3 regions of the Clostridium sp. B9 genome follow, and region 2 is predicted to be linked to each of the others. Evidence: riboswitches for the same ligand, from Rfam matches in the RefSeq annotation. Region 2 holds a riboswitch; each other region holds the start of a gene.
The links. Region 2 has a riboswitch for thiamine pyrophosphate ahead of thiT (energy-coupled thiamine transporter ThiT). Riboswitches for the same ligand answer to the same signal wherever they lie in the genome.

Region 1 (11,122 bases), 370 kb from region 2:
TGTTTTTGAATCTTCATATGGAATAAAGTATTCTTCATATTTAGTGTTAGCTATAGCACTTTTTCCAAATATATTTGCTTGATCTAACATACTATCAATTAAAATGTCGTACTCATAGTTTGGATCATGAGGTGGTGTACAAGGCTCTATTAAAAACCCAGATACAAACCCATGTAACTCTAAGAATGTTATAGGATTCCACTTAGCAATCTCTTCAACTACTATTTTAGTTTCCTTCTGAGTCTGATATCCATTATCCCTATTTAAATCAAACCCATTAATATTCTGTCTCTTATTATAGTATCTTCCATCTGGATTTTCAGTTAAATTCATAAGAAGTATTACATCATCTAAGACCTCATCAACATTTAATTTTGACTCTTCTACTCCTCCTTCAATAGTTTTATCATCAATAGCAACCTTATAAGTAATCTCATCTTTGGTTGTTATCTCTTTCAATAAATCTAATTGAGCATCTACTCCTGGAGTTTCATCTGCATGAATATTATTTATAAACATAGGAACCTTATAATCACCTAAGGATCCATCTTTCATCATTGCTTGAAGTTTAGCAGGATTTTCATTCATAAGAGGTACTATTTCATTTAAATACTTATCAACCGACTCCTTATCCTTAGCCATTATGACAAAGTGCATATCTCTTCCCTCTACTGATTGTCCTAAAACTTCATACTCTAAATATATATCATCATTAGCATTCTCAAATATCTCATCAAGTGCTGGTTTTAAATCATCATACTTTTTATAACTATCATATATATTAAGCTTCATTAAAGCCTTCATTTCTTCTCCTGAAACTGAGTCACTAACCTTTAGTTCATAATCTCCAATTAACTCAGGGAAATATCTTCTATATCTAGAAGCGTTAGTTGTACCATATAAAAGATTAAACTTTAATGTGGCCTTAACTTTATTTCCCTCAGCTACAGGTTCTGAAGCAAATTCTATATAATCTTCCCCTGTATATCCTCCATCTTCAATATTCCAAGTTTTCCATTCACTAAGCTCTTTTCCCCCAAAAGTCCATTGTAAATTTTCAACTTGTACTTCATCTTCAAAGTATATTTCAACTTCTATCTCTCTTTCTTCAGTCATAGACACTAAATTATTGCTTACTTTAATTTCATTGACTACTTCCTTAGTTTCTTCAAAAGAATTTTCTATTTCTCCTTCATTTTCATTGTTAAGATTAATAGCCCCATTATTACTCTTAACTTCTTCTGAAATAGCTACTCCATTTTCTTCTTTCTTTTCTTCAGCTAAAACATTAATTACGAAATTGTTCATTAAAAGACTACATGTAATCGCCCCCGCTATTAAAGTCTTTAATTTCGCATTTTTCATATTATTTGCCCCCTTTATTAAATTGTATATTTATTGCTTATTGCTTTTCACAAACTTATTATATTGTATATTTATACATTATTCAAGTGTAATTTTGCATAATTATAATATAAACTTTTTATATTGTTAGAAATTATAATAACATTACCCCTTATTTTACCCATCTTACCACACTCATAACCTCACTCCTCTAATTCCGGCCACTTTTCACCTGTATATTTATACACTAATTTCGTATAAACTTTCTCCTTAGCCATTTTATTATATATATTTAATTAAACTTTTCATTTCTAGCTACATATGAAAGCCTTCTAATAATCATTAGGTTTAATTATCTTAATTAGTTTCTTGTAACAATTTAACCTTATTAAAAAATTTACTCTTAAGCTATATAATGTACATCATTTTTGTCATATATTGAATTATAATTATGTACTAATGAATATTGTATTCATTAGTACATTAAAATAAGGAGATTATAAAATGGATAAGAAAAAGAAGATTATAAGTTCTATAGTAGGTATCATAGTTGTAGTCATTGGTGGATATTTTGGAATAGATATGACTCAGAAAAACGATGTTCCAAAAGGGGAAAAACTTATGATTTCATATATGGATGTTGGGCAAGGTGATGCGGCTTATATAAACGTCAATGGAAATGACATTTTAATAGATGCAGGTCCAAGAAGTGATTCTGAAAAGTTAATGAAGCAATTAAAAGATAAAAATATAGATGACTTAGAACTAGTTATAGCAACGCATCCTCATGAAGATCATATTGGAGGAATGGTTAATGTATTTAATGAATATGACGTAGAAAACTTCTATGCACCAAAGATTACACATACAACTAAAACATATGAAAACCTTGTAAAAGCGGTTAAAAATGAAGGATTACAAATTAAAGAATTAAAAGGTGGAATGGTTCTTGATTTAGGAGAAGGTGCTGAATTTGAAGTGTTCACTCCTCAATCATCTTCATATGAAGAGCTTAATGATTTTTCACCTATAATGAAATTAAGCTTTGGTGAAACATCATATATGTTTACCGGTGATGCAGAATCCCATGCTGAAGAAGAGGCCTTAGCTAAATATAAAAATTCACTAGATTCTGATGTAATAAAATTTGGCCATCATGGTTCAAGTAGTTCATCGACACCTGAATTCATAGAGGCAGTTTCACCAGAATACGGAATAATAAGCTGTGCTCCTGACAATAAATACGGACATCCTCACAGAGAAACTTTAGATGTAATTAAAAAGTATGACATAGAAACTTTTAGAACTGATGAAGATGGAGAAATAATTCTAACATCAGATGGAAAAACAATAAACTTTAATAAATAATCTTTCCAAAAAATCATTCCAAAACTTTAAATGAGAATAGGGGGATTGGTGCGAAAACAAATCTCCCCTATTTTATATATATTTAAAATCATTTATATAATAATCAATACTGTCTTTACAACTTCATAATAGTGCTTTATATTTTTCTTGATTTTAATATATGCATTATTACTTTCCATCAAGTACTTTTTTTAAGCTTGCCTCTATAATATTAGTATCTTATGGAAATTCTATCTCTAATAAAGTTGCCTCTCCAATTGCTGCTGACTGAGATGTCTGTAATGATTGTTTTACCTCAGTCTTATCAAATGAATTAATATACTCACTTTGCTTATTCTTGGCATCTTTAATTTTTTTATAATAATATTCTTCTCTTTCTTGTATAGTTTTCTTTTTTATATTATCTACTTCTTGAACTTTAGTTTGTTGGTCTTTATATGAATTTTCCTTTATATGTTCAATGTCTAACTCTTGTGGCTCTGAACTTTTAGCATAAATTTTATAAGCAGCACCTCCAATAATACCACCTACAACTAATATAGATAAAATTATAATACTTATCTTTTTAATATTCATTTGTAATATCCTCTCTGTATTAAAACATTTAAAGTTTAATCTTTACGATTTTATTTTAAAATAAAACAGACTCAAAATCTACTTTTTTTACCAAAAGTAATCTATTTGAACAAAAATATAAAATTTTCTTCAAATAACTTTTAAAGACCTTAATTATTATTGATTGAATTATTTTACAACTCCAAACTTTTATCATTTTTAACCATATACAGATATGTTTTTATTATTCACTACTTAGATCCTTTACGTAAAAAAAGTTCTATAAAAACAAAAAATCTACAGAAAACCTGTAGATTTTAATAATAAATGTTTATATACAAACTAATAAACTTAAATATTCATTGTATTAATTCAATTATGAACTACTCACCACTTATAAAAGTTGGAACTTCTCGTTAAATACACTTAAGCATTTTCATGAGTAGTCATGTTTCCAGCTCTTAATGCTCTTCTTTCTTCTATTAGATTTTTAAGCAAGAAATCCATAGTCCAATTTACAGAAGTTTCTGTAACAGTAGCTACTATTGGTCTTTGTATTCTTGCTTTCTTTAAATTTTCTAAGAATACATGTATCTTTCCTGGAGCTATAGCATTGAATATTATAGCTCTCTCTTTAACACCATTAGCTTCGCTATTATCCATTTTATCCTCTAATATATTTTTTAAAACTTCTTCACTATTTTTATAGTTTAAAACTATTTGGTCTTTTATTCCCATTATTCTAGCAAAGTTTTGAACTTGTTTTAACTCTTTAGCTCCAAAGTTATATAATATTACACAACTTCTTCCTTCTTGTTCACTTCTATCTGAAATATCTATTTTCTCAAATGACATAATATACTCTCCTCTTTATTAACAAATTATAATTATTAATTGACATTAATTATATCATATTTTATCCAATTCTTCTAATTCAAATTCATATTTTATTCAAAGAACCCTTCTAGTTTTAAAGTAATAACCAATTAAAAATCCAAACTTTAATTTACTAAAAAAACTCAAAACCTTTTATTTCATTCTCTATATCATTACATTTAAATAAAATTGACATACATGCAAAATCATCTGCTCCAGCCTTTAAAACTTCTTTATAATTATTTTTATCTATTCCTCCTAATGCTATGATTTTACATTTAACCTTTTGTCTAAGCTCTCTTATAAAATCAACACCTTTCCCTTTAGTACCAGGCTTACATTCAGTTTCAAAAATTGGAGAAGCCATTATATATTCAACACCTAAATTATCTGCAACAATAGCCTCTCCAACGGAATGAATAGATACTATTATCTTCTTATCCGTAATCTCCACTCTTCTCTTAATAAATATTTCAAAAGGTAGTTGAATATATTTTTCATCAACTCTTTTAAAAACATCAACATTAGAATTTATTATTAAATTAGTATCACTAGAAATTAGAGATTTCACTTTAGAATACAAGCTAAAGAATTCCTCATCATTTAAATCTTTTTCTCTCAAGATGATATTTTTAACCCCTAGTTTACTAGCTTTATTCAAAGTTTCAAAATACATTTCCTTATTCACTAAATTTCTGTTACTTATTAAAAACATGTAAATTCTCCCTTATATAAAATAATAAAACCTATAAATCCTAAAAAGTTTACTATTACTTTTATAAATTTATAAGTTTTATATTAATTTATAAACTAAATTTTAAAATCTATGCCAATCTTTAAATATTGGTTGGTATCCTTTTGATTTTATTAGTTCTTTAACATCTTCTACTGAACTTTCATCACTTATATCAAACTGAGAAGTTCCTTTCTCTTTTAATGAGTGTCCACCTACCTCTGTTGATACTCCAGCACTTATTTTAGTTACCCCTAGTGGTATTAAATTTCTTCTAAACTCCTTTTCTTCTCTAGTTGAAATGTTTATCCCTCCTTGTGGATCAAATAACTTGTATGCTAAAATCATCTGAACTAAATCTCTATCACTAACAGCATTCAATTCCTTAAGCCCTCCCTCACAAGGCCTTATTCTAGGCAATGCATAACTTATATCTATATGAGGATATTTTTTTCTTAGATACCTTCCATGTAAAGCTGTAAAGAAAGCATCAACCCTAAAATCAGAAAGTCCCAGTAATGCACCTATCCCTAAACTTCTCATGCCAGCCTTAGCCCCTCTTTCAGGAGCATCCAATCTAAATTTATAATCTTTTTTTGGGCCTGCTATATGCACTCTATCATAAACCTCTTCATCATATGTCTCTTGATAAACAGTAAGCCCCTCTGCCCCTGCTAAAACAGCTTTCTTATATCCATCTTCTGTCATTGGATATATTTCTAAGGTTATAGAAGGAAACATTTCGCCTAAAGTCCTTATGCTTTCTTCTATATATTCAACCGGAGTGTGATATTCACTTTCCCCCGTTAATATCAAAATATGCTTAAAACCTTCCTCTGAAATAAATTTCCCTTCTTTTTTAATTTCTTCTTGATTAAGTTTTCTTCTACAAATCTTATTTTCAACATTATATCCGCAGTAAGAGCATTTATTTATACAATAATTTGAAATATACATTGGCGTATATAATAAAACTGTTTTCCCAAAATATTTTAAAGAAAGCTCTCGTCCTTCTTGAGCCATATTTTCTAAAACTTCTGTAGCTCTTGGAGAAAGTAAATTTAATAAATCCTCTTCGCTTTTATTTCTCTCATATATACTTCTAAGTACATCCCCTTTTCGTACACTTTCAAAATATTTATTAAAATCAAACTCTCTATATTTTTCTATTACTTCATAAAAACTCACTTCATTCATCCCCTTAATCTAAAAATCCTGTTAATGGAGATGATGCATTTCCAAATTTAGATTCTCTTCCCAGTCTAGCTTCATAAGCTAATCTTCCACCTTCTACAGCCATGCTAAAAGCTCTAGCCATTTCTATTGGATTTTCTGAAGATGCTATAGCTGTATTAACCAAACAAGCTGCTGCACCCATTTCCATAGCTTCCATAGCCTGTGATGGCTTACCTATACCAGCATCAACTATTATAGGAATATCTAACTCATCTATCATAATCTGAATAAGCTCCTTAGTTTTTATTCCTCTATTACTTCCTATTGGTGCCCCTAATGGCATAACAGCAGCTGCTCCTGCTTCTATTAATCTTCTTCCAGCATATAAGTCTGGACACATATATGGTAAAACAATAAACCCTTCATCAGCTAAAACCTTTGTAGCTTTTATTGTTTCTTCATTATCAGGAAGTAAATACTTAGAGTCTGAAATAACCTCTATCTTTATCCAATTCCCACAGCCCATAGCTCTAGCTATTCTAGCTATTCTTATTGCTTCCTCAGCATTAGTTGCCCCAGAAGTATTAGGAAGTAAGATTACATCCTTTGGTATATTTTGAAGAATATCCTCTTCCTTATTATCTAAATCTACTCTTCTTAAAGCTAGTGTTATAACTTGTGCCCCACTTCCTTTTAGCACATCTTTTATTATTTCATTTGAAGGATACTTTCCTGATCCAACAAAAAGTCTATTTTTTATTTCTACTCCACCTATGATTAACTTGTCCATTTTATACTTCCTCCCATTTCTCTACTGCAATTTTTAAAACTAAGTTTGCCATATGATTGGCACATATAGCTACTCTTGGAGCCATAAGCCCATCCCCTTCCTTAGCTTCATTAACTTCATCACCACAAAGATAAAACTTATCTGTAATCTTCCTTGTCTTTATTAAATTAGAATCATAAAATCCAGCCATACCAGAAGCTGCTATTAGGTACTTTTCTCTCATATTTCTTAAAACATAATTAGAAAGCATAGCCTTATACTCAGCATTATCAAAAGCTTCTAAAACTACATTAACCTCATTTAATACATCCATATTGTCTTCTGTAATAAGCATGACTTCAGCCTCTACTTTTATAAAGGGATTTATTCTCTCTATATTCTTCTTTAATGCAAGTGATTTAAACTCTCCTATATCATCAATGTAATATTGTTGTCTATTTAAATTTGAAGGCTCAACCACATCAAAATCTATAAGTTTAATATATCCAATACCTAATCTTGCTAGAGAAATAGCTATGTTTGATCCAAGTCCTCCACAGCCTGCTATACAAACCTTAAGTTTCTTAAGCTTTTCATGAACTCCTGGGCTATGTCTTGAAACCATTAATGCTTCCAATTCATCTTTGGTTGGAACAATTCCTTTCTTTATAAAAACAACTCTATCATTTTCTTTTAACACCTTATTTTCATTTATTGGATATCCATTTAAAACAACAATATCTGCTTCCTCTAAAACCTCTTTCTTTAAAGAATATAAATCTTTACTTTCGCAAACCTCAATCCACTTTTCATTAACTTTTACTTTCATAAGCTCTCAACTCTCTAAAATACTATTTCTAAATTTTCTTTCCCTTAAATATTTTAATAAGAAACTTTATATCTAATTAAAATATAATCACACGCTCTTAGCCTCCACCTACAAAAGCTATTATTTCTATAGAATCTTCATGATTTAATAGGATTTCATCAAAGTCTTCAACTTTAATTATTTCTCTATTCAACTCAACTACTACTCTATTTTTATTAACATTTAATTTTTCTAACAAATCAGAAATAGTCTTTAAATCCTTTTTATCCATTTGCTTTCCATTGACTTTCATATTCCCACCTCTTTTCCTCTTAATATTGCTTTAACCCAAAGAAAAAAGGTTTAGCAATTATTGCTAAACCTTTTAAAAAATATATTCTAATCAATCATAATATCTCTATTGACTATGATGAATCAAAGTCTAAAATATACTTCCCTACGTTGGTATTAACCAAATCAGGTTATTAGAGTTAGGATTTCTCCCTCTCAGCTTTTTACAGCACCCCTAGCAATATCTTAAAATTTATTTAATTTACTTTATAATACATCAATAGAAAATTTTTATCAATTATTTTTTTCTTGTTTTTTTAATGTTTTATTTTTTGCAGTTATTAATTTATTATTTAACATAAATGTTAGTATTAATCCAACTAAAGCTATTATTGCACATGTTAAGAATAACTTAGTATAACCTGTATTCATTGTATGTTGGAATGCACCCTCTATTGCTCCTTTAGCACTATCTAATTTATCCATATATGAATTTTGAATCATATTTATATTCACATGAGGATTATTTGCAAATTTATCTCCTAAAGCTGCAAATTGAGACTTAACCATTTCCTTTACAATACTAAAAATATTAGTAACACTTGCATTGCTCATTGCATTTGATAAACTTGTAGATGCTCCACTTGCATTTGTCATGGCATTTGACATTCCATCCATATGTGGCATAACTTTTTGTAATGCATCTGGAACTCTTCTTCCTGCATCTGATATAAAGTTAATAAGTATATTAGGTGATACTGCAATACCTATTGATTTAACTAAGGATACTGCTGATTGTCCTACTGTAGCTTCTTTATCTGGAACTAAACTCAGCATTAAATAGTTTATTGGAGTTCCCATAGAGAAACCTAATCCAAATCCCATGATAGCTAGTCCTATTATTAAATTCATCATACCAGGATATTTTGTTGTTATGTATCCTTGATAAAGGTTACCTATTATAACTAAAAACAAACCTGTTAATAATACTTTCTTAACCCCTATTTTATCAATAAACTTACCACCTAAAGGTGCTGCAATACCTACAAACACTGCAAATATAGTAGTTATATATCCTCCACTTCCCATTGGTGTTTTTAATATATTTTCACTAAATTGAGGAATGAATACTGTTGCCATTAATCCACAACCTACTACAAAACTTAATATTAAAGTTATTGCAATCTCTTTATTAGTAAAATATGATAAGTTGATAACTGGATCTTCTGCTCTTTTTTCAGCCCAAACTAACACTGGTATTGAAATCACAAATACTAATAAATATGGCCAAACTTCAGTTGATTTTATTGAATTCGTAAAATCATAGAATTTTAAGTTTGTAGCTCCGTACATTAAAGATAATATTAACACAGCCAATACGCCTGAACCTAATAAGTCTAATTTCTTAGCCTTTTCAGTTGAAGTATTTTCTTCTAATCTAGTTGCTAAAAGTAATATTATTATACTTATTGGAACATTTACCAAGAATAAAAATCCCCAGTTTTTATCTCCGAATATAGAAAGTATCCCTGAACCTAAAGTTGGTCCTATAACTGTTGCTATTCCATATACTCCACCAATCATTCCTAAAGCTGATCCTCTCTTTTCCACTGGGAATGATGTTCCTATATATGCTGTAGCTATTGGCATTATACCACCGCCACCAATTGCTTCTATAACTCTTGAAGCTAATAGGAATGAATAACTACCTACATAATCTGAAACTCCACATAATAAAGAACCTAATCCAAATAAAATTATTGATACCATGTAAACTTTCTTTCTACCAAATTTATCAGAAAGTTTACCCATTATTGGCATTGAAACAGCATAAGCTAAAGTATATATTGTTACAACCCATACACTAGCATCTTGTGAAACATTTAATCCATTAGCTATTATATCTCTAGCTGGTGATACAATACCTGAATCAATTGCTCCCATAAATATACCTAGTAGAAATACAAGCATAGTTATAGCAGTTGATTTTTTATTCATTTCTTCACAACCTTTCTTAGTTATGAATTGTATTAATCTTATTTAACTTACAAAACTTAGTATAAAATCTATTTTAAAGAAATAATAACTTTAAATACTATTAATACAATTCACAATGAACTATGTTCATATTACTCCTTTTTAAATTCAAGTTCAAAAGGCAAATAGGTTCAAATTTCTTTATTTTACCCTTTTAGCTAAAAGTTTTCTTTATCTTATTAACATTTCGTTAATATTTTGTTCATACTGTATTAAAATAGCAGTACCAAAACTTTAAATGAGCTTCAGTACTGCCATATAATTATATTTCTCTATTATTTATTACTTCCTTTAATTTTTTAATTTCTTCATCTTTCTCTCTAAGCTTGCTTTCATAGTAATTACACTTATCATCTAAACTATTGTTAAGTTGATTAATTAAAGATGCCATTTCATCAGCACTTCCAACTATTCTATTAAATAAAAGTAGATTTGACTTTAATATTTCTGGAATTTCTGTATGTGAGTATCTAAGCCTATGATCTATCTCTCCATAACCCTCTTCAAATATAGTTCTAACCTGTATCTCAGCAATCACCTTTTGATTAGTTGGATAACACTCTACAAGATAATGAACAGATCTATAACCAGATGGTCTTGAAATAACCTCTATTCCTAAATCATCAAAGATAAATCTATCATCTCCATCTCTTATATTTGCTGTTATCTCTATGATATTCCATGTTTTCATTATAAAATCATGAATATCTCTCCATTGGTCTTTAAATATATGTAATACCCTTATTCCTATTAAATCTGTTATTTCATTTTTATAATTATCAACAGTGAATTGAAAATCTCCACCGTGTTTGCTTCTCCTATCATCTGTCTTTCTTATTATCTTTTCAATAAGTCTCTCTGGGTTTTTTATTCTTGATTTAACAGAATGGACATTTTCATTTGAACGCAATATATTAGCTATAAAATCAGCTTGATTTTCATAGGAACTTTCAAACTTAACAAAATCGTAAAATATCTCCTCTAAATTTTTAAACTCAATATTACTTCTCTCTATTATTTCCTCAGCATGAGGATATTTTTCTAAAAAGCTCTTATTGCTTAAAGTTCTCATAAGATACCTCCCCTTAGTCCATGAAATAAATTCAAATCTATTTTCTCATTATCTTTTTTAAATCCTGTAAGCCTAACTCTATTTCCTCTCTAG
Region 2 (11,122 bases):
TTAGTAGGAAAGTCAGAAGAACCAAGAAACAAGGTTAATTCTATCATTAAAGAAGATTTAGAAAGAATGTTTAGTGATTCAGAAAAAGATGGTATGGAAATGTATTTGTCTTGTGCACATAGATCTTATGAAGAACAAGAATACTTATATAATAGAGCCTTAGAAAGAGAAAATAGCGATTCAAGTGAATTAGTAGCTCTTCCAGGAAGAAGTGAACATCAGTTAGGATTAGCAGTTGATATAACAACTAGCTCAATAGATTTTCAGTTAGAAGAGGCTTTTGAAGATACAAAAGAAGGAAAATGGCTTTTAGAAAATGCACATAAATATGGCTTTATCCTTAGATATTTAAAGGGAAAAGAAGATATAACAGGATATACCTATGAGCCATGGCATTATAGATACATTGGCAATGTCGAGATAAGTACATACTGTCATAAGAATAATTTAACCTTAGAAGAGTTATATGAAGAATTAGGTATCAATACAAAGTAATAATATAAATAATTTAATAGGTTAAAGGAGATATTTATATGTATGTGATTAACTTTATAAGAGGTTTTTTAATGGCATTAGCAGATAGTGTACCAGGAGTATCTGGTGGAACTATAGCTTTCATAATGGGATTTTATAACAAGTTTATAAGCTCATTAAATGCATTAACATCAACAAAAAAGACTGATATGAGTAAAAAGGATGCTATAATATTCTTATTAAAATTAGGAGTAGGTTGGGTAACTGGAATGGTATTATCTATACTGTTCATAGCATCAATTTTTGATAAGGAAATATATAAGATAAGTTCACTATTTACTGGATTTATTATATTCTCTATTCCAATAATAATAAGTGAAGATAAAAAAGCTTTAAAGAAGAATTATGGATATGTAATATATGCTATTTTAGGAATTGCAATTGTAGCTGGAATAACATATTTTAACCCCGCTACTGGTGCAGCAAAAGGGACAAGTTTAGTTTTAAATGAATTCTCACTACCATTAGCTATATATGTATTTATAGCTGGAATGATAGCTATATCAGCTATGGTTTTACCTGGGATTTCAGGTTCTACACTGCTTTTAATATTTGGTCTTTATGCACCGGTTGTAAATGCAGTTAAAGAAACATTAACTTTTAATTTTAGCTACCTTCCTATGCTTATAGTTTTCGGTTTAGGAGTAATAGCGGGAATAATAACTACAATAAGATTAATTAAGTTTTTACTTTCAAATTATAGATCTCAAATGATATATTTCATTATAGGATTAATGATAGGATCTATTTATGCTGTGTTTATGGGACCAACAACTTTAGAAGTTCCAAAAGCGGCTATGAATTTAAGTAATTTTAATTTCTTATTTTTCATAATAGGTGGAGGATTAATAGTAGGATTACAACAATTAAAAGTTTATCTTGAGAAGAAAGAAAAATAATCTAAAAGGTAATTTATAACTAAGGTTAGTATTGCTATTTGCTGGTGGTACTAACCTTTGTTGTTAATATATTTTAGAATAGTGGAGATTTTTAAAATATAACGTAGGAATATTAAACAGTAAGAACGTATTAATTGAAATTTATTATATAAATACTTTGTTATAGTATAAAATTTATAGTATAGTATTAATAAGTTAAAAAATAGTCGGAGGGATAAAGATGTTTTTACAAGAACTAAATAAAGAACAAGGAATAGCTTTTATAAATTTAGTAACTGAGTTTGCTTTAGCAGATGAAGATATAAGAAAAGAAGAAGAAGAGCTAATGAAAGTTTATATAAAAGAGTTAGGCTTAGAAAAAGAAGAGTTAGGCAACATTTCATATGAGGATGCTGTTAAAATAATAAAAGAATCTTCAGATAAAGTTAAAAATATAGTTTATTTTGAACTTGTTAGAATAGGATTAGTTGATGAAGATTGTGATATAGAAGAGGTTGATTTCTTAGAGAAGATAAGTAAGGATTTAAACATATCAAGAGCAAAGAAAATACAAGTAGCAAATTGTTTTTATAATTTCTCAGAAAAAGATGGAGAAGAGAAATTAGAGGATATGGCAAAAGACATAATTGGTTAACATAAAAAAATACTTAAGCTATTTTAGCTTAAGTATTTTTTATTTGTTTACATTACATAATATGGAAAAGTGCTGCTTTTGAGGGTATAATTATAGTAATATGATTTAGGGGGAAGTTATATGGGGAAAATTGCATTTTTAAAAAGAAAAAAAGCAGAGGTATATGAATTTGAGTATAGTGATCAAATAAGAGAATTATGTAAGTTTTATATGATAACAACAAATATAGCTTGGATTTTGGTGCTTTTTGCATTAGTTAAGCCTGTAATAGTTTTACCTTCATTTATAATAAGTTTGATTTTATTTACTACTAACAAAATGAAAGTTTCTTGGAGAGTAAGTGCTTTTTTAGAAAAGATAAGAAATGGTCAAGTAGATGATGCTAGTATGTTCCTAAATAAACTTAAAGGAAAGGTAGATAGAGAAGTTTATGAAGAACTTAAAGTTATATTAAGTAAGAGAAAGAAAAAACTTAAGATAAAATAACATTATATCTTTTATGAATTAATTGTAGGATGTATAATATTTAATAATCAAAAGAAAAGTAAGCTTTGATTGAAATAAGGAGTGTAGAAAACAAAATGAAGAAAAAGTATATGATAGTTATTTCCTTAGATGCAGTTTCATCAAGGGATTTAGATATTATGAAAAAGTTACCTAATATATCTAATTTGATTAAGGAAGGGACTGTTATAAAAAACGTAAAGACAATATATCCTTCTTTAACATACCCAGCACATGTGTCTATAGTTACTGGAAAATATCCAGTAAATCATGGAATAACTAATAATACTGTACTAAAGATAAAGGATAAAAATCCAAATTGGAACTGGTATGGTAATAAAATAAATGGAGAAACACTTTTTGAATTGGCTAAGAATGCAGGGTTAAAGACTGCTGCTATAGTTTGGCCTGTAACTGGTAAAATGAAAATAGATTATAATATGCCAGAGATATTTGAAACAAAACCATGGCATAATCAGATAGTTATGTCAGCTTTAGCGGGGACAATAGGATATCAATTAAAATTAAACAATAAATTTGGACATATAAGAAAGGGAACAAAAGAACCATATTTAGATGACTTTGTAACAGAATGCACTAAATATACAATAGAAAATTATAAGCCAAATTTAACTATGGTACATTTAATAGATGTTGATTCACATAGACATGATTATGGATATAGTAGCAAGGAAGCTTTAGAGGCATTAGAAAGGCATGACAAAAGAGTTGGAGATATAATAGAGGCTTTAAAAAGGGCTAATATATATGATGAAACAACTATAGTTTTATTAGGTGATCATAGTGCTATAGATACGGATAAAGAAATAAGGTTAAATAGTGAATTTAGAAAGAAAAATCTTTTAGAAGTTAAAGATGATAATATAAAGAACTTTAAAGCTATTGCAAGAGAATGTGGAGGATCCTCTTACATCTATTTAAAAGATAAAAATGATAATGAAACAAAGAAACTACTTTTAAATATATTAAATTCATTGAAAGAAGAAGGTGCAATAGAGGAAATAATAGATAAAGAAGAGGCTATTAAAAGGGGCGCTAATGACCAATGTGACTATATGGTAGAAGCTTCAAGAGGATATTATTTTAGTAATTCATTTTTTGGAAATATCGTTCAAGACATTAAAAGTATAAAAGAAGATCATGTATATAAGGCTGTTCATGGATACTCTCCTAATAAAGAACAATATGAAACCTTCTTTTTAGTAAAAGGAAGAGGAATAAAACATGGGTTTGAAATTGATGGAGGAGAGCTTGTAAATCATGGACCAACTTTAGCAAAAATACTTGGATTACAATTTAAAAATAGTGATGGAAAAATTGAAGAGAGAATTTTTGAGAGAGCATAGAATTTAAAAAATATGGTAATAATAATTAATTTATTTAAAATTGTTGAAATTGTCGCAAAATTATGATAAATTAAAATGGTAGAAAATAATATTGCCAATAATTATTTCATAAAATATGTAGATATGTAATTAATTAAAAGAACGCTTATGAATAGCGTTTTTTTTGTTTTATATAGTTAATAAAGTGTTAAAAATGTTAATAAAAATGATATAATGGTGTATGTTAGCAATAAATTATATATGGAGGACAAAAGATGAAAATACTTAAATGGCTTTTAATATTCATACCTATAAGTATTATAGGTGAATTTATGCACTTTTCACCAACAATTATGTTTTTATTAGCGGCTTTAGCTATAGTTCCTTTAGCAGGATTAATGGGGGAAGCTACAGAGGAAATATCATTTTATACAGGACCAAAATTAGGTGGGTTTTTAAATGCTACATTTGGAAATGCTACTGAGCTTATAATATCTTTCTTTGCATTAAAAGATGGACTTTTTGATGTGGTTAAGGCATCAATTGCTGGTTCGGTAATAGGAAATATACTTTTAGTACTCGGTGCTAGTATGTTAGCTGGAGGTTTAAAATACAAAACTCAAGGCTTTAATAAAAAGGTAGTAGAGACAAGTTCAAGTATGCTTTTATTTGCAGTTATTGGACTAACAATACCTGCTATATTTACACATACTATAAAACCTGAATTATTAAACACTACATATGAGAGCATAAGTGTTATTGTAGCAGTAGTAATGTTTGCTATATACATATTAAGTTTAGTATTCTCATTCTTTACTCATAAGGATATTTATGCAGTAGAGCAAGAGGAAGAAGAGGGAGAAGCTAAATGGTCACTAAAGAAAGCTATATTTGTTTTAGTAATTGCCACTGTAATTATAGCCATAGAGAGTGAATTTTTAGTCGGAGCAGTAGAACCTATGACACAAAGCTTAGGATTAAGCGAATTGTTTGTAGGTATAATTCTAATCCCTATAATAGGTAATGCAGCAGAGCATAGTACAGCTATTATAATGGCTATGAAGAATAAAATGGATGTTGCAGTAGAAATAGCTATAGGATCAAGTCTACAAGTTATACTATTTGTTGCTCCAGTTTTAATATTCTTAAGCTTGATATTTAAGCCTATGAGCATTATATTCAATCCTTTTGAATTAGTTGCTTTAATAGTTTCAGTATTAATAGCGAATAGAGTAGTTAATGATGGAGAATCTAATTGGCTTGAAGGAGTTCAACTTTTAGCGGTTTATCTAATAATAGCAGCAATGTTTATGATAGTTTAATAGAAAAATAAAAAACTACCTAGGTTTTATTAAAACTTAGGTAGTTTTTTTCTTGTAATTGGATTTACAATAGCATATTTAGAAATAATATATACTAGTTATAGAAGATTTCTTTTAATAGTTTTATAAGCAGTTTGTTGTCCTCAGGTTTCAATACGCATACTCTGAAGAAATATTCGTTTAATCCTTCAAATGAGGTACAGTTTCTTATAATTATTCCTTTTTTCATAAGGATATCATAAAGTTCTTTAGCAGTTAGTTTTTGTGATGAAATTTTGCAAAGTATAAAGTTGCTATAACTTTTAAATACCTTTAAATCTGCCATTGAGCTTAGTTCATTAAATAAATAGTCCCTTTCATTTTTTAGTTTGGTGGTATTTGATTTTATGTACTCTTCATCTTTAAACATAACTTCACCCATTGAAGTTGCAAATATATTTATATTCCATAAATCAAGTTTTTCTTTCATCTTCTTTTTTGTTTCTTTGTGAGATATAAGTCCATAGCCTAATCTTATTCCGGGAGTTGAGAAGAACTTAGATGTTCCTCTAATTAAGAACAGTTTTGGAAATTTATCTACTAGAGTAGTTGATGAATATATTTCAGGTTCAGTAAATTCAACATAAGTTTCATCAAGCATTACAAAAGTGTTAGTATTAGCTAATAATTCAGTTATTTCATCTTTTGAGAAAGCAAATCCTGTTGGATTATTTGGGTTACATATAATAACTAAATCATAGTTAGAAGAGTTTATTGAATATATTAGCTCTTTGACATCAATTTTAAAGTCATTTTCTTCTTTTGAAAAGAATTTAGCTATTTCACAATTTATTTTTTCAAGTTCACTTTCATATTCTGAGTATGAGGGAGAAAGTAAAAGTGCTTTTTTAGGATTTATTATCTCTATGAAAGAAGAGATAAGTTCAGTAGCACCGCTACCTACTATTATATTTTCTTTTAAGCAGCCACAGTAAGTAGAAATTGATTCTTTTAAAGTTTTATATTCAGGATCTGGATACATAGAAACCATATCTATATTATTTAAAACAAATTCCTTTGCTTTTTGTGATGCTCCAAAAGGATTTATATTTGAACTAAAATCTTTAATTTCTTTTTTTTCAAAACCTAGCTTATTTGATAAGTCAAATAAGTTAGCTCCATGATTTGTACTCATAATTAACCTCCTAAGTTAAGTTCTACTATTTATTATATACTTATAATAAAGTTTTTTAAAATAAAAAATAAAAGGTTTAAGTCTTTAATATGACCTAAACCTTTAAAATTTATGCTATATATCCTGCAGTTGTATTTTTTGAACTCATAGCTTTTATTAATCTATTAATAGGTAAAAGAGTAAGTATTATTATACATATGATTCCATCAGCACCTATTAAAGAGCCGTTTACAAATAGTGAATAAATTATTGGAGACATTCCTTCTGGAGCATAGCTTCCGAAGAAAACAACTCCAGAAATAAAATGACACACAAATCTTAAGAAGATTGCAATGATGGCTCCCGAAATTTTGTGGTTTTTAAAGAATCCTGCAACTCCTAATGCCATATAAGGCAATGGATAATCAAATAAAACTTGAACTGGCTGAAGAATATATGGATCTATAAATAGTGATATTATACCAAATAAAAAACCAGTAAGCATACCAACAAGTGGACCATAAGCAAATGCTATAAGTATTATAGGAACCATAGCTCCTATAGTTATACCTCCTCCTTGAGGAAACTTATATATTTTTAACATGTTTAATACAGTAGTTAAAGCTAATGCTATACCAATGGTTGTAATCATTTTTGTATCAAACTTAATATCTTTGGATTTTATAAGTAGTAAAAATATTAATAGACATGCTATTAATGTAAGTAATGTAAGTGGATTAGTTATTATTTCTTTAAAGTTTCCACCTAAGTTAATCTCTGAAAAACTGTTTATAAAGTCATTTATTATTTCAGAAAATGACATCATAATTTAACCCCTCCTTTTAATAAATGCATAGGGAGGGTAGAAGAAAGAATAAAAAAACCGAATTCTTTAATAAGAATCCGGTTAAAATTCAGCCTAAAACGCTTCCCTACGCTGGAATTAACCAGATCAGGTGTTTGAGGGTTAATAGCTATAAGCTATTTCTCAGCCAAAGGGCACCCCTAGCACATGAAAATAATTCTAAATTAATTTTAGCTCTAAATCTTATTTAGGTCAAGTTAAAATAATAAAAACTTTCAATTAATAAATATTATTCCTTAGGCTTTCTTATAAACAAATTATTTATATAAAATTCTTCATCGGTTGATTTAGAAATTGAATTAGATCTACTTAAAGTGCCTAATCTTAAACTGTTTACTGTTCCAACCAAATCTAAAATACCATATCCTAGATTTCTATTAGGGTATTTATCGTTAGGTCTTTTTTTACAACCTCTAATCAAAAATGTTTGGAGTTTTTGAGCATACATTGTTGGATTGTTTCCATCTATAATACTCCATTGGAGAAGTAGAGCACAACAGCCCGCAGTTACAGCAGCTGCTACACTTCCGCCTGAAACAAGGGAAGAGCCACCACCTGGTTTAGTTGCTATTGCATTTATTCCTCCAGCAGCTATGATTGGCTGAACTATATTATTTCTAGTAAATCCCTCACCAGAACTTGACACTATGGCATTATTATTTTGATTATAGTATGCAGCAGTAATTATATTTGCACAAGTACCAGGCTCTGTTAAGGTAGTTTCCTTAGTTGGAGATAAGAATTTAGTGTTTGGAGCGAGTAATTCCCTTTGAAGAATCCATGCGTCATATTTACCATATACTATATATTCTCCTGTTAGAATGAATTTCCATATACCTTCTGTTATATTATTTGCGCGAATAAGTATGGATTCATCACCAGTGAATTCATCAGGTGAGTCGTAGGCAATCTCCATAGTTGTTCCTTCATATATAAATTTAATATTATAATATAGACCAAATAACCCGACTTTAGTATCGAAGACGGTAATGTTTTTTATTGTTTCGCCAGAAGGAGATGATATACTTAAAGTGAATTTATCAGGTTTTTTACCGTAAATTTGAAGTATGATGCCTTTTTGATTCTTATCTATATTTAATTCTATTATGCTATTTAAGCCTTTTCCAGGTATTTTACTAGAAGTATGTGTATCTGTATTACCTTGATTACCAGTTGAGTTAACAACTACAATACCTCTCTTAGTAGATATTTTATTTATATATCTTTCTAAATTGCTTTCACCAGAATGAGGTCCAAGATTACCACCAATACCTATATAGATTACAATGGGTTTCTGATACTTTATTGCTTGGGTATAAAGATATTTAACTGCAAGGATTGTATCAGTATTTTTATATATAGGAATATTATTTTTAGGATAAAATAATTTTGTAGAGCTTTCAAAGGCTTCTTCTAATTTAACTATTATAAATTTACAGTTTGGAGCGGCTCCTATGAAATCTCTGTTTTTACCACGACCACCTGCAATAGAAGCCATTTGGGTTCCGTGTCCTATATCATCTTTTGATGGAACTATTGTATATGGATCTCCTCCAGCTTTGAAAAGTTTTATAGCTTCATTAATTTCATTTTCACTATATTCGCTGCCATGAAGCATTCCTTCGGGAGTTTTATCTGAATCAATAGTTTGATCCCAGATAGAGATTATTCGTGTAGAATCATCTTCTAGCATAAATTCATCGTTTAAATAATCTATACCAGTATCAATCATACCTATTATTACATCCGTTCCTGTAAGGTTTATATACGGGTTACGATGAAAATTTGTTGCAGAGGAAGCTTCTACTGGGGAGACATTTTCCAAGGTATAGAGTGCTCCTATTTCTGCAAGTATAAAAGGTTGTACCTCTTTTAGCAAAATATCAAGCTTGTCTTCTTTTAAAGAGAGTATAGCTATTCGTTCATCTATTATATATATACTTGCATCTGGAATATCTTCAATTATCTTTTCTATATCACCAAAATATTCAATAACCAGGTTTATAAAATCTGGGTCATTATAAAAGTTTTTTATCATAATAGCTCCTAATTAAAGTGATAATAATTATATTATTCATAAAAAAAATTAAAGTTCTATAAATAATGAGAAGATAATATTTAACCTATACCACCATATGCTATTCCTAATACAATTACTAGAACAGTTACTATCACGAATACATATTTTCCAAGAGGAATAAACCATTTTCCAAGAGGGTGTTTAGCACCTTTATTAATCTCTAATAATACTTCTTCTCCTCCAATTATATAGTAGAATACAAAAGCGACAATTAAAGCACAAAGAGGGGAGATTACTATTGTTATTAAGTTTGAAAAATTATCAAATGAGGTCATATTTACTGCAAGTGGAAGTCCTAATATAAAACAAAAAAATGATATTACCAATGAAGTTTTAACTCTATTTTTATTAAAAATAGCCATGAAAGCTTCAACAGGCCCTTCTAACATGTTCACTGAAGAGGATATAGCAGCAAAAATTATGCTAAGGAAAAATAATGAACTTAATAGCGTTCCAAAATTCATCTCTTGAAATACTTTTGGTAAAGTTATAAATAATAGTGATGGACCAGAAGATGGATTTAAGCCATAAGAAAATACAGCAGGCATTATCATAAATGAAGCTAAAAGTGCTGCAATTGTGTCAAAAATAGCTGTCTGTACAGCTGATTTAGGAATATCAAAATCAGTATTAATATAACTTCCGTAAACAACCATTCCACAACCATTAAGAGAGACAGTAAAGAATGCTTGGCCTAACGCCATTACCCATGTATCAACTTTTAAAAGATTTTCCCATCTTGGAACTAATAGGTACTTTACACCTTCAGAAGCTCCAGGAAGTGTTAAAGATCTTATAGTTAAAATGATAAATATCAATAAAAGAAGAGGCATTACTATCTTATTAGCTTTTTCAATTCCCTTACCTATACCTAAACAAACTATTAATAGAGTTAAAATTATTGCTAGTCCAAACCAAAAGATAGTAGAGGAAGTTCCTGCAAATTCATTGAAATATGAAGTGGTATCAATTGAAGTTATATTTCCACTTACACTTAAGAAAAAGTATTTTAAAATCCATCCAATTACAATAGAGTAGAATATAAATACTCCAATTAAACCAAGTGGAGGAAGTATTCCAAAAAGTCTACCACCTTTTAATGATTTACTTTTAAATGATTCCACAATTCCAGTGTAAGAACCAGCTTTAAATTTTCTTCCAAAAGAGAATTCAGTCATAAGTCCAGTAGTACCTAAGATAAAAACAAATAAGAAATATGGTATTAAAAATGCAGCTCCTCCATATTGTCCAAGTCTGTAGGAGAAAAGCCATATATTACCTAATCCTAAGGCTGCGCCTACACAGGAAATTACAAATCCAAACCTCCCAGTAAATTTTTCACGTTCTTTCATAGTGATTACCTCCTAAAAATTTTTTGTTCGTGGCCATCTTTTAAACTAGTGTTTATTTATAGAGATAGATGAAAAATCATCTTAATGAGTAATATAAATCTTATTAATCATTGAGTTGGTTTTAAATATATAGCTAGAAATCAACACTCACTTAAAACAAAGCCTTATTTATAAATAAAAAAATAGGTCATATAGTTAAACTACATGACCTATTGAGAAATCACTTATGTAAGGTCATATAGTATTACCTATGTGACCTATTTTTGTTAACGTAAACTAAGCCATCATAGATACATTCCAAATTTCTTGGAGTTTGTATCTATGACTTAATTTTATTTAAAATCATAAATACAAACTATCTATAATAGCAATAATAAAAGTTATTAAGTTTTGCTATGCATAAGTTTGTATTACTCATAATCTTTTCTCCTAA
Region 3 (11,122 bases), 1.5 Mb from region 2:
TTCTGCGTTTAACTCTTTTTATTTTTGCTTTTTTAAAATTAAATAAAGTATTTATTAGGTGGGTGAATAGTCATGTTAAATCAATTTTGGGCTGAACTTGTTGGAACTGCATTGTTAATACTATTGGGAGATGGAGTTGTTGCTAATGTGGTTCTTAAAAAGACGAAGGGGAATAATGCTGGACTTATTGTAATCACTGTAGGATGGGCTATTGCAGTAGCAATTCCTGTTTATATTTTTGCTAGAGTGAGTGGAGCTGTCTTTAATCCAGCAGTCACAATTGCTTTGGGAATAACAGGAGGATTGACTTGGAATCAAGTGATAGTTTTCTGTATAGCACAATTTATAGGAGCCTTTATAGGGGCTGTGCTTGTTTATTTAACTTATCATGATCACTTTAATTCTACCGAAGATAAGGAAGCAAAGCTTGGAACATTCTGTACTATACCAGCTATTAGAGATTATAAATGGAATTTCTTTGTTGAATTTATAGGAACTTTTGTTTTAATGTTTGGTATTTTAGGACTTGGAGATGCTGAAATGGCTCCTGGAATAATGCCATTAGCAGTAGGGCTTTTAATACTAGTCATAGGGGTTTCTTTAGGTGGACCAACTGGGTATGCTATAAACCCAGCAAGAGATTTTTCACCAAGACTTGCTCATTTTATGCTACCTATAAAAGGAAAAGGTGATTCAGATTGGGCATATAGTTGGATTCCAATATTAGGTCCGATAGTTGGAGCTATAGCAGGTGCTTTAGTATATACAAGTATATTTTAAAATATATTTAGACAATTTAAGGAGGCTATTTAATGTTAAATTTTAAAAAAATACTTGAGGATAATCCTATTGTTGCAGCAGTAAAAGACAGGGAACAATTGGACAAGGCATTAGAGAATGATGTTGATGTTATTTTTGTTCTTTTTGGAAATATATTAGATATAATAGATATTTCAAAAAAAATTGATGAAAAAAATAAGGTTGGAATATTGCATATTGATTTAGTTGATGGACTGAGTAATAGAGAGATTGTATTACAATATTTAAAAGAAAAGACAAAGTTCCATGGGATAATTAGTACTAAGGCTCAAACTGTAAAAAATGCTAAGAAGCTAGGATTAATAGCTATACAAAGGGTATTTATTTTAGATAGTCTTTCATTCCAGAGCACAAAAAATCATTTAATAGATGAGTGTGATGCGGTGGAGATGTTACCTGGATTGTTGTTTAAAGTAATAAAGGAATTATCAGAGACAATAAGAAAGCCACTTATTGTTGGGGGATTAATATCAGATAAGGAAGATGTTATGGAAGCCTTAAAGTCAGGGGCAACTTGTATATCAACAACTAAAGAGGAAATTTGGAGTGTTTAAAAAGAAATAATAATTAAATTTTATATAGAGCTATGGGACAAGGTTAAATATTATTTGAAATTATGAGGTGAGTTTGTTATGAAAAAATATGTAGTGGCATTAGATCAAGGAACAACAAGTTCAAGAGCTATAATTTTTGATGAGAATCAAAATATACTAGGTTTAAGTCAAAAAGAGTTTACTCAGATTTATCCAAAAGAGGGATGGGTTGAACATGATCCTATGGAGATATGGGCAACTCAATATAGTGTTCTTCAAGAAGTTATGGCTATGAGTAATATAACTCAAGAAAATATAGCTGCAATAGGAATAACGAATCAAAGGGAAACTACAATAGTTTGGGATAAAAATACAGGAGTACCAATCTATAATGCTATTGTTTGGCAATGTAGAAGAACTGCTGATATATGTGATGAATTAAAGAAAAGAGAAGGTTTAGAAGAATATATAAAAGAAAATACAGGACTTGTACTTGATGCATATTTTTCAGGAACAAAAATAAAATGGATATTAGATAATGTAGAAGGTGCTAGAGAGAAGGCTGAGAGAGGAGACCTTTTATTTGGTACAGTAGATACATGGTTAGTCTGGAAACTTACAAATGGAAAAGTTCATGTAACTGATTATACTAATGTTTCTAGAACTATGATATTTAATATAAAAGAACTTAAATGGGATGAAAGAATGCTAAAGGAATTAGGAATTCCAAAGAGTATGTTACCAGAGGTGAAAAATTCATCTGAAGTTTATGGATATGCAAACTTGGGATCAAAAGGTGGAATCAGGGTTCCTATAGCAGGAATAGCTGGTGATCAACAAGCTGCATTATTTGGACAGGCGGCCTTTAATAAAGGTGATGTTAAAAATACCTATGGAACTGGATGTTTTTTACTTATGAATACAGGAGATGAACTAGTTCAGAGTAAATCAGGACTTTTAACAACAATTGCTATTGGATTAGATGGAAAAGTTCAATATGCTTTAGAGGGCTCAGTATTTGTTGGAGGAGCAGTTATACAATGGCTTAGAGATGAGTTAAGAATTATTAGTGATTCTAGTGATACAGAATATTTTGCAACAAAAGTGCCTGATAATGGTGGTGTATATGTTGTGCCAGCTTTTGTAGGTCTTGGAGCACCTTATTGGGATATGTATGCTCGTGGAACTATTGTTGGTTTAACTCGTGGAACCAATAGGAATCATATAATAAGAGCAGCTCTTGAATCAATAGCATATCAAACAAGAGATGTTTTAGAAGCTATGATAAATGATGTTGGGTATGATATAAATTGTATAAAAGTTGATGGAGGAGCAAGCAGAAATAATTTCTTAATGCAATTTCAAGCAGATTTAGTTGGTAAAAAGGTAATTAAGCCTATAATCACAGAAACAACTGCTCTAGGAGCAGCTTATCTTGCTGGATTAGCAGTTGGATATTGGAAGAATAAAGATGAGATAGCTAAGTTTTGGTTTGCAAGTGAAGAGTTTGAACCAACAATTTCTGAAGAAAAAAGAAATAAGTACTATAAAAAATGGAGGAAAGCTATCGAAAGATCAAAGAATTGGGCTTTAGATGATTAAAAAGTCTGGAAATGTTTACAGAAATGTGATATAATTAAAATGAACTTAATAAATTAATTTTAATTTGTGTAGAAGAGAGAATAGAGCTAAACACAAAAAGGATATTACCATGTCTTTTTTGAGTTTGGCTCTTTTTTATTTTTATAAAAAGGAGCGATATTTAATGGTTTATGATGTAGCAATTATTGGATCTGGAGTAGTAGGTGGAGCAATATTTAGAGAATTAACAAAATATAATTTAAAAGTTGTAGAATTAGAAAAAGAAAATGACGTTGCTATGGGAGCATCTAAGGCAAATTCAGCAATAGTTCACTCTGGTTATGATCCAGAGCCAGGAACATTAATGGCAAAATATAATGTTGAAGGAAATAAGATGTTTGATAAGCTTTGTAAAGACTTATCTGTTCCTTTTAAAAGAAACGGATCTTTAATTATAGGATTTGATGAAGAGGATGAAAAAGAGTTAAAGAATTTATATAATAGAGGACTTCAAAATGGCGTAGAAGGAATGAAGATTTTATCAAAAGAAGAAGTTTTAGAAATGGAGCCTAATTTAAATAATGATGTAAAAGAAGCTTTATTCTGTCCAACAGGTGGAATCGTTGGGGCATATGAGTTTACAATAGCTCTTTCAGAAAATGCAGTTGAAAATGGTGGAGAACTTAGATTAAATTCTAAGGTTGTAGCAATAGAAAAAAATGAAAATTTCAAGATAACAATAGAAAATGGAGATATAGTGGAAGCTAGATATATTGTAAATGCTGCTGGAATTTACGCAGATAAGATACATAACATGGTTTGTAAAGAAGGGTTTAAAATAATTCCAAGAAAAGGTGAGTATTATGTTCTAGATAAGAGCCAAGGAAGCTTGTTTGAAAAGACAATTTTTCAATGTCCAACTAAACTTGGTAAAGGGGTTTTAGTTACGCCTACAGTTCATGGAAATTTATTAGTAGGCCCAGATGCTATTGATACTAAAGATAAGGATTCAGTTTCAACAGAATATGATGGATTAGCAAAGGTTAGAGAGGTTTCATTAAAAACAACTAAGGCAGTTAACTTTAGAGAAAACATTAGAAACTTTGCAGGCCTTCGTGCTATAGTTAATTATACTGATTTTATAATAGGAGAAGCTAAAGATGTAAAAGGGTTCTTTGATGTAGCAGGTATAAAATCACCAGGACTAAGCTCTGCACCTGCAATTGCAGTTGATGTAGTTAAAATGCTTGGAGAATGTGGACTAGCATTAGAAAAGAAAAATGATTTTAATGAGAAGAGAGAACAGATTCATTTTATAGAACTTTCACCAGAAGAAAAAGCTGAGTTAATAAATAAGGATAGTAGATACGGAAGAATAATTTGCAGATGTGAAAACATAACAGAGGGAGAAATTGTTGATAGCATAAATAGAACTTTAGGAGCTAGAACTATTGATGGTGTAAAAAGAAGATGTCGTCCAGGTTGTGGAAGATGTCAAGGTGGCTTCTGTGAACCTAGAGTTCAAGAAATAATTTCACGTGAGACTGGAATGAAAATAGAAGATGTGCTTTTAGATAAAAATGGTTCATATATAATAAGTGGAAAAACTAAGTAGGAGGATTATGGTTATGAAATATGATTTAGTAGTTGTAGGTGGAGGCCCAGCAGGATTAGCAGCAGCATTTGAGGCCTATGAAAATGGAATAGAAAAAATATTGATTATAGAAAGAGACAAAGAACTAGGTGGAATTTTAAATCAATGTATTCATAACGGATTTGGTCTTCATACATTTAAAGAAGAACTTACAGGACCTGAGTATGCAGGGAGATTTATTGACATGGTTAAGGAAACTGATATAGAAGTTATGTTAGATACCATGGTTTTAAATATTGAAGGAAAAACTATACATGCTATAAATACTGAGAAGGGATATTTAAAAATAGAAGCTGATGCAATAGTTCTTGCTATGGGATGCCGTGAAAGAACTAGAGGAGCTATAAGTATTCCAGGAGATAGACCTTCAGGAATATTCACAGCTGGAGCTGCTCAAAGATTTATCAATATGGAAGGATACATGGTTGGTAAAAAGGTAGTTATTTTAGGATCAGGAGATATAGGTCTTATAATGGCAAGAAGAATGACTCTTGAAGGGGCTGAAGTAAAGGCTGTTGTTGAACTTATGCCATATTCTAATGGATTAACTAGAAACATAGTTCAGTGTTTAGAAGACTACGATATACCTTTATATTTATCTCATACAGTTATTGATGTTAAAGGTGATGGAAGATTAGAAAAAGTAATCATAGCTAAAGTAGATGAAAATAGACAACCTATTAAAGGAACAGAAATAGAATTTGATGTTGATACATTATTATTATCTGTTGGATTAATTCCTGAAAATGAACTTTCAAAGAATGCTGGAGTTGACCTAGATTTTAGAACAAATGGACTTGTAGTTTCAGAAAGTATGGAAACTAATCAAGATGGAATATTTGCTTGTGGTAATGTAGTACATGTTCATGATTTAGTTGACTTTGTTACTGAAGAAGCAAAAAATGCAGGTAGAAATGCAGCAAAATATATCAAAGGTAAAAAGAGAAAAAATAACTTTGTTGAAATTAAAAATGGAGAAAATATAGGGTATACAGTTCCTCAAAAATTTGAAATTGAATCTTTAGATGGAAACTTAAATGTATTTATGAGAGTTAGAAATGTATTTAAGAATAAGCAAATTGTTGTTAGAGATGAGGAAGGCAATGTAATTCAAAAATTTAAAAAGCCTCATGTAGTTCCAGCAGAGATGGAAAGAATTACAATACTTAAGGATAAGCTTAAGGATGCTAAGGGAACAATAACAATTTCATTAGAGGATGGTGAATAGTGATGATGAAAGAATTAATATGTATAGTATGTCCTAGAGGATGTCATTTAACAGTAGATACAGAACAAGAAAAGGTTACTGGTAATACTTGTAAAAGAGGAGAAATATATGGACTAAATGAGGTCAAGAATCCTACAAGAATAGTAACTTCAACAGTTAAAATAGACGGATGTAATAATATTGTCATCCCAGTTAAAACAAAAGAGCCAATTCCAAAAGGAATGATATTTGATGTTATGAAGGAAATTAATAAAGCATCAATAAAGCTACCTATAAAAGTTGGAGATATTATTATAGAGAATGTTTTAGGAACTGGAGTTGATATTGTTTCAGCTAAGACTGTCATTTAATAAAGTTTAGGAAAGCTAATTCTTAGAATGAATAAATAATTTGAATTATCCTACCCCATGCTTTTATAAAGAATTTTAATATTGATTTTTAGAATTAGTTTTTGAAATAAGAAAAGGTATCTGTTTATTAAACAGATACCTTTTCTTTTAATACATCTAATATTATATGTACATTAATTAGGATAGAATAAAACTCCTAACTAGCATTGTAGCTTAAAATAGATTATTAAATATAAATTGATTATGACCATATTAATGAGTGTATGCCATTTTTGTAAAGCACCTCATGATTATAATAATTTTATATTTAATTTTAAGTATTTACCCTATAAAGTTTTAGAGTGTATGCCATTTTGTAAAGCACCTCTTTAATTTATAAGCTTTAGCTTTTTTATCTTTTTCTTGCTACACTATTATATTACCCTGTATTATTTTTTATATTCATTAAATCAAAAAGTTTTTAAAATACTTGGAATATGAAGAACTTTAAGTAGTATGACTCATCAGAGTTCCAAAGTATTGGGTGATCTGAACTTTGAGTTCTAACTTCTATTTGTCTTAATGTTCTTCTAGCATCATGAGCAGCTTCAGCAACAGTTCTCTTTAATTGTTCTTCATCCATGTAATGTGAGCATGAGCAAGTTGCGAAGTAACCACCTTCTTTAACCATTTTGATTCCTCTAAGGTTTATTTCTTTATATCCTCTTATAGCTTGCTTAACTGTGTTTCTTGATTTTGTGAAAGCTGGTGGGTCTAGAATAACAACATCAAATTGTCTTCCTTCTCTTGACCAATCTCCTAAAACATCAAATGCATTATGCTTTTCAAATTTAACTATATCTTGAAGGTTATTAAGTTCAGCATTTTTTGTAGCACAATCAACAGCATGTTGAGAAACATCTATTCCTAAAACTGATTTAGCTCCTGCTATACCAGCATTTAAAGCAAATGAGCCAGTGTGAGTGAAGCAGTCTAAAACATCTTTTCCTTTACAGATTCTATGCATAGCAGCTCTGTTTTCTTTTTGGTCTAGGAAGAAACCTGTTTTTTGACCATTCTCAAGGTCAACAATGTATTTAACACCATTTTCAACTATTTCTACATCTGTATCAAATGGTTCAGTTAAGAATCCTTTAGTTTGTTCTAAACCTTCTATTTCTCTAGTCTTTATGTCACTTCTTTCATAAACACCTTTAGCGCCGTACTCTTCAACTAGTATTTTAACTACTAAATCTCTGTATTTATCCATACCTAAAGTTGAAATTTGTATTACATAGTAATCTTCAAATTTATCTACAGTTAAACCAGGAAGAAAATCAGCTTCTCCAAATATGAATCTGCATGATGATGTATCTATTACAGTTTTTCTGTATTCCCATGCATCTTTAAATCTTCTTTTGAAGAATTCTTCATCAATTTCTTCATCTATGTTTCTTGTCATTATTCTTATTGTTATTTTACTTCTATCGTTTATGTAACCTTTTCCTAGGAAATATCCTTTATGATTATAAACTTCAACTATATCTCCGTTTTCGTAGTCTCCGTCATATTCGTTTATTTCATCAATGTAAATCCAAGGTCTACCTTGTTCAGCTTTTTTATTCTTGCCTTTGTGTAAATAAAACTTACTCGCCATTTAAATAGCTCCTTCCAAAATAATTCTTATAAGATTATAACACATAATAGGCCTTTCAATAGGAGAAATGCTTATATAATTTTTATCAAAAACTTTTAGAATAAAGATAAGGTTTTGAATATATATTTTAATAAGAGTAATTTTTAAGGAATGAATAAAGTGATAAAGGCTATTGTTTTTCCAACACCTAAAAGGTTGAAAAGATACATAAAAAATACTGACTTTAAAAAGAAGGCTAAAGAGTTTGCTACTCCAGAGAGAGCATTAATCTATGGAACTATAGGAACGGGAGTAGCTATAATTTCATTAAGTGATGCACCTGCGAAGCCTTTTGTTATCGGAAGTCTTCTATATCATGGAGTTGCTTATGAAATTTTAGAAAAATGGTATGATGAATATGGAAGTGATGAGGAGATTATGAAAATAATGATGCAAAATAAAAATTACTGGAATCACTTTCGAATAATGTGATAAATAATAAAAAACTGGAATTAGTAGAAGAAAAATAATATAATAAAGAGGAACTTTATAGCTAGGGGTGCCTTTGGCTGAGAGATAACATTTGTTATTAACCCTTAAACCTGATCTGGGTAATACCAGCGTAGGAAAGCCTGTTTAAGAGTTTTATAAGAGTATTAACTTAAGATTATAGTAACTTTTTTTATAAATAAGCTGCATCCTACAGGATGTAGCTTTTCTTTGTTTCTATACCTTTTATTTAACTTTTAGGTAGTCCTTATTTGGCTGTTTAGTTTAATCATAAAGATTAAAGGAGATATCTATAATATGAGATTTACAGAAGAACTATTAAAAGAGGCTATGCCAATATGGGAGAAATATTTAGATCACCCATTCATAAAAGAAATTGGAGAGGGAACTTTGGATAAGGATAAGTTTAGAGAATACTTAGTTCAAGATTATCTTTATTTAAAAGAGTATGCAAAAGTATTTTGTGCAGGTGTAGTAAAAGCTAGAACTATGGAAGAGATGAGATTTTTCTATAGATCAACAAAGGGAACTATGGAGGATGAAACTGCAGTACATATTGAGTACTTGAAAGATTTTGGTATATCAGAATTAGAGGCTGAAACTAAAAAGTATAAAAGTACTACAATAAGCTATACAAGCTATATGCAAGGAATAGCTTTAACAGGGGATATAGAAGATATAGCAATAGCGACACTTCCTTGTACATGGAGCTATAGTTTTATAGGGAGACATATTGCAGAAAAGTATGCAGACAAACTTGAAAAAAATTTCTTTAGAGCATGGATTGATGAGTATTCAGCACAAGGATTTACAGAGTTTACGAATGAGTGGATAGAATATGTGGACAAGACTTGTTCAAAGCTATCAAGAGAGAAGAAAGACAGATTAATAGATATATTTAAGAGAGCCAGTCTTTATGAGTTAGATTTTTGGAACATGGCTTATGAAGAAGGTGAAGAATAATGAGTGTATATTTAATAGGTGCTATTTCAGTAGTATTATTAGTTTTATATTTTATGGATTTAAGAAAGCATAAGATAACAACAAAGGAAATAACTATGATAGGAATGAGTGTAGCTATTTCATATGTGCTTTATATGATTCCAATTGTTAGATATCCTCAAGGTGGAGAAATTACATTCTTTTCAATGTTACCAATAATGTTACTTTCATTGGTTTATGGAAGATCAGTTGGTGTAACTGGTGGATTAATATTTGGACTTTTAAAAATACTAAATAGTGCATTTATAGTTCATCCTATACAGTTTTTATTAGATTATGTTTTATCAAATATGGCTTTGGGACTAGCAGGAAGCTTTGGGGTTGATAAGAAGTACAAGATATTCTTAGGGTCACTTATGGCAGGTTCTTTAAGCACATTTATATGCATAATATCAGGTGTAGTTTTCTTCGGACAGTATGCTCCTCCAGGAATGAATGTATGGATTTATTCAGCTATATATAATATTAGTAGTGCTGGATTAGAAAGTTTACTTACTGCTATAGTATTAACAATAATGCCAGTAAAATTATTAGCAAAAAGAATGAAGCCAGTAGCAAATAGAGTTTAAATATATTAAAAGTTAAAGTAGAAAAGTATAGTAGGTTGTATCAAAATATCTTATAAATAAAACTTATAAATGATATGAATGGAATTAAGAATTTGTTCGAATGTATTTATAAGTTTTATTATTAGGAGTTGATACAACCTATTTTTAGTTTTGGAAGAAAGTTAACTTTATATTATAATGAAACTAAGATTTGTTTTGAAAAGGATGGATAAGAGATGAATTTAATAACTCTTGAAAATATAAGTAAGAGCTATTCAGAGAAAATTTTAGCTGATAATGTGTCTTTAGGAATAAATGAAGGAGAGAAGATTGGGCTTATAGGCGTTAACGGAACAGGAAAATCTTCTTTCTTAAAAATAGTTGCAGGAGTTGAAGAACCTGATGAAGGAACTATAACAAAGGCAAATAGAGTAAGAATAGAATATCTTGCTCAAACTCCAGACTATGATGATAACGCAACTGTTTTAGAGCAGGTTTTTAAAGGTAATTCAGATGAAATGAGAATACTAAGAGATTATGAGGAGCTTTTAGAAAAAATAAATAATGGAGAAAGCAGTGATGCTGATTCAGAGAAATTAATAAAGCTACAAGGAAAAATAGATGCTCTAAACCTTTGGGATATGGAAAGTGAAGCTAAGAACGTCTTAACTAAGCTTGGAATAACTAACTTTGATGAGAAGGTTGGAAATCTATCAGGTGGTCAAAAGAAAAGAATAATGCTTGCTGCTGCCTTGATAACACCAAGTGAACTTTTAATATTAGATGAGCCTACAAACCACTTAGATAATGATACTATAAGCTGGCTAGAGGATTATTTAAATAGTAGAAAAGGTGCTCTTTTAATGATTACTCATGATAGATATTTCTTAGATAGAGTAACTAATAGAATACTTGAACTAGATAGAGGTAGACTATTTAGCTATGATGGAAACTATTCAGTTTTCTTAGAAAAGAAGATGGAGAGAATAGCTATAGAAAAAGCTAGTGAAGAAAAGAGACAAAACCTTATGAGAAAGGAACTTGCTTGGGTTAGAAGAGGAGCTAAGGCTAGAACAACTAAACAAAAAGCAAGGCTTCAAAGATTTGATGAATTAGTAAATCAAGAAGGGTTCATTGAAAATGAAAATATAGAAATCTCTGTTATGGGAACTAGATTAGGTAAAAAGATAATAGAGATAGATAATTTAAATAAAAGCTTTGGAGATAAGAAAATAGTTGATGATTTTAACTACATAGTACTAAGAAGTGATAGAATAGGTAT

Region 1: another riboswitch for thiamine pyrophosphate. It lies ahead of thiS (sulfur carrier protein ThiS); the one in region 2 lies ahead of thiT (energy-coupled thiamine transporter ThiT).
Region 3: another riboswitch for thiamine pyrophosphate. It lies ahead of tenA (thiaminase II); the one in region 2 lies ahead of thiT (energy-coupled thiamine transporter ThiT).

Annotation. Positions count from the first base shown of each region.
Region 1 covers NZ_JBNWKA010000003.1:2,664,207-2,675,328, forward strand. Annotated here, with positions in the region: gene ACQZHJ_RS11625 (M14 family zinc carboxypeptidase) at 1-1,365, opposite strand, end outside; gene ACQZHJ_RS11630 (ComEC/Rec2 family competence protein) at 1,849-2,712, shown strand; gene ACQZHJ_RS11635 (hypothetical protein) at 2,932-3,288, opposite strand; gene ACQZHJ_RS11640 (DUF3783 domain-containing protein) at 3,694-4,122, opposite strand; gene ACQZHJ_RS11645 (thiamine phosphate synthase) at 4,277-4,858, opposite strand; gene thiH (2-iminoacetate synthase ThiH) at 4,961-6,064, opposite strand; gene ACQZHJ_RS11655 (thiazole synthase) at 6,078-6,842, opposite strand; gene thiF (sulfur carrier protein ThiS adenylyltransferase ThiF) at 6,844-7,650, opposite strand; gene thiS (sulfur carrier protein ThiS) at 7,748-7,942, opposite strand; TPP riboswitch at 8,067-8,167, opposite strand; gene ACQZHJ_RS11670 (MFS transporter) at 8,215-9,918, opposite strand; gene ACQZHJ_RS11675 (RelA/SpoT domain-containing protein) at 10,220-11,029, opposite strand; gene ACQZHJ_RS11680 (DUF6483 family protein) at 11,067-11,122, opposite strand, start outside.
Region 2 covers NZ_JBNWKA010000003.1:2,290,850-2,301,971, reverse strand. Annotated here, with positions in the region: gene ACQZHJ_RS10245 (M15 family metallopeptidase) at 1-495, shown strand, start outside; gene ACQZHJ_RS10240 (DUF368 domain-containing protein) at 534-1,433, shown strand; gene ACQZHJ_RS10235 (hypothetical protein) at 1,654-2,067, shown strand; gene ACQZHJ_RS10230 (hypothetical protein) at 2,188-2,553, shown strand; gene ACQZHJ_RS10225 (alkaline phosphatase family protein) at 2,649-3,938, shown strand; gene cax (calcium/proton exchanger) at 4,193-5,239, shown strand; gene ACQZHJ_RS10215 (pyridoxal phosphate-dependent aminotransferase) at 5,334-6,413, opposite strand; gene thiT (energy-coupled thiamine transporter ThiT) at 6,523-7,218, opposite strand; TPP riboswitch at 7,305-7,409, opposite strand; gene ACQZHJ_RS10205 (S8 family peptidase) at 7,487-9,295, opposite strand; gene ACQZHJ_RS10200 (sodium-dependent transporter) at 9,376-10,689, opposite strand.
Region 3 covers NZ_JBNWKA010000003.1:3,791,729-3,802,850, reverse strand. Annotated here, with positions in the region: gene ACQZHJ_RS17210 (MIP/aquaporin family protein) at 73-780, shown strand; gene ACQZHJ_RS17205 (glycerol-3-phosphate responsive antiterminator) at 813-1,373, shown strand; gene glpK (glycerol kinase GlpK) at 1,452-2,954, shown strand; gene ACQZHJ_RS17195 (NAD(P)/FAD-dependent oxidoreductase) at 3,118-4,548, shown strand; gene ACQZHJ_RS17190 (FAD-dependent oxidoreductase) at 4,562-5,815, shown strand; gene ACQZHJ_RS17185 (DUF1667 domain-containing protein) at 5,818-6,165, shown strand; gene ACQZHJ_RS17180 (class I SAM-dependent rRNA methyltransferase) at 6,626-7,801, opposite strand; gene ACQZHJ_RS17175 (hypothetical protein) at 7,952-8,272, shown strand; TPP riboswitch at 8,326-8,426, shown strand; gene tenA (thiaminase II) at 8,588-9,253, shown strand; gene thiT (energy-coupled thiamine transporter ThiT) at 9,253-9,861, shown strand; gene ACQZHJ_RS17160 (ABC-F family ATP-binding cassette domain-containing protein) at 10,077-11,122, shown strand, end outside.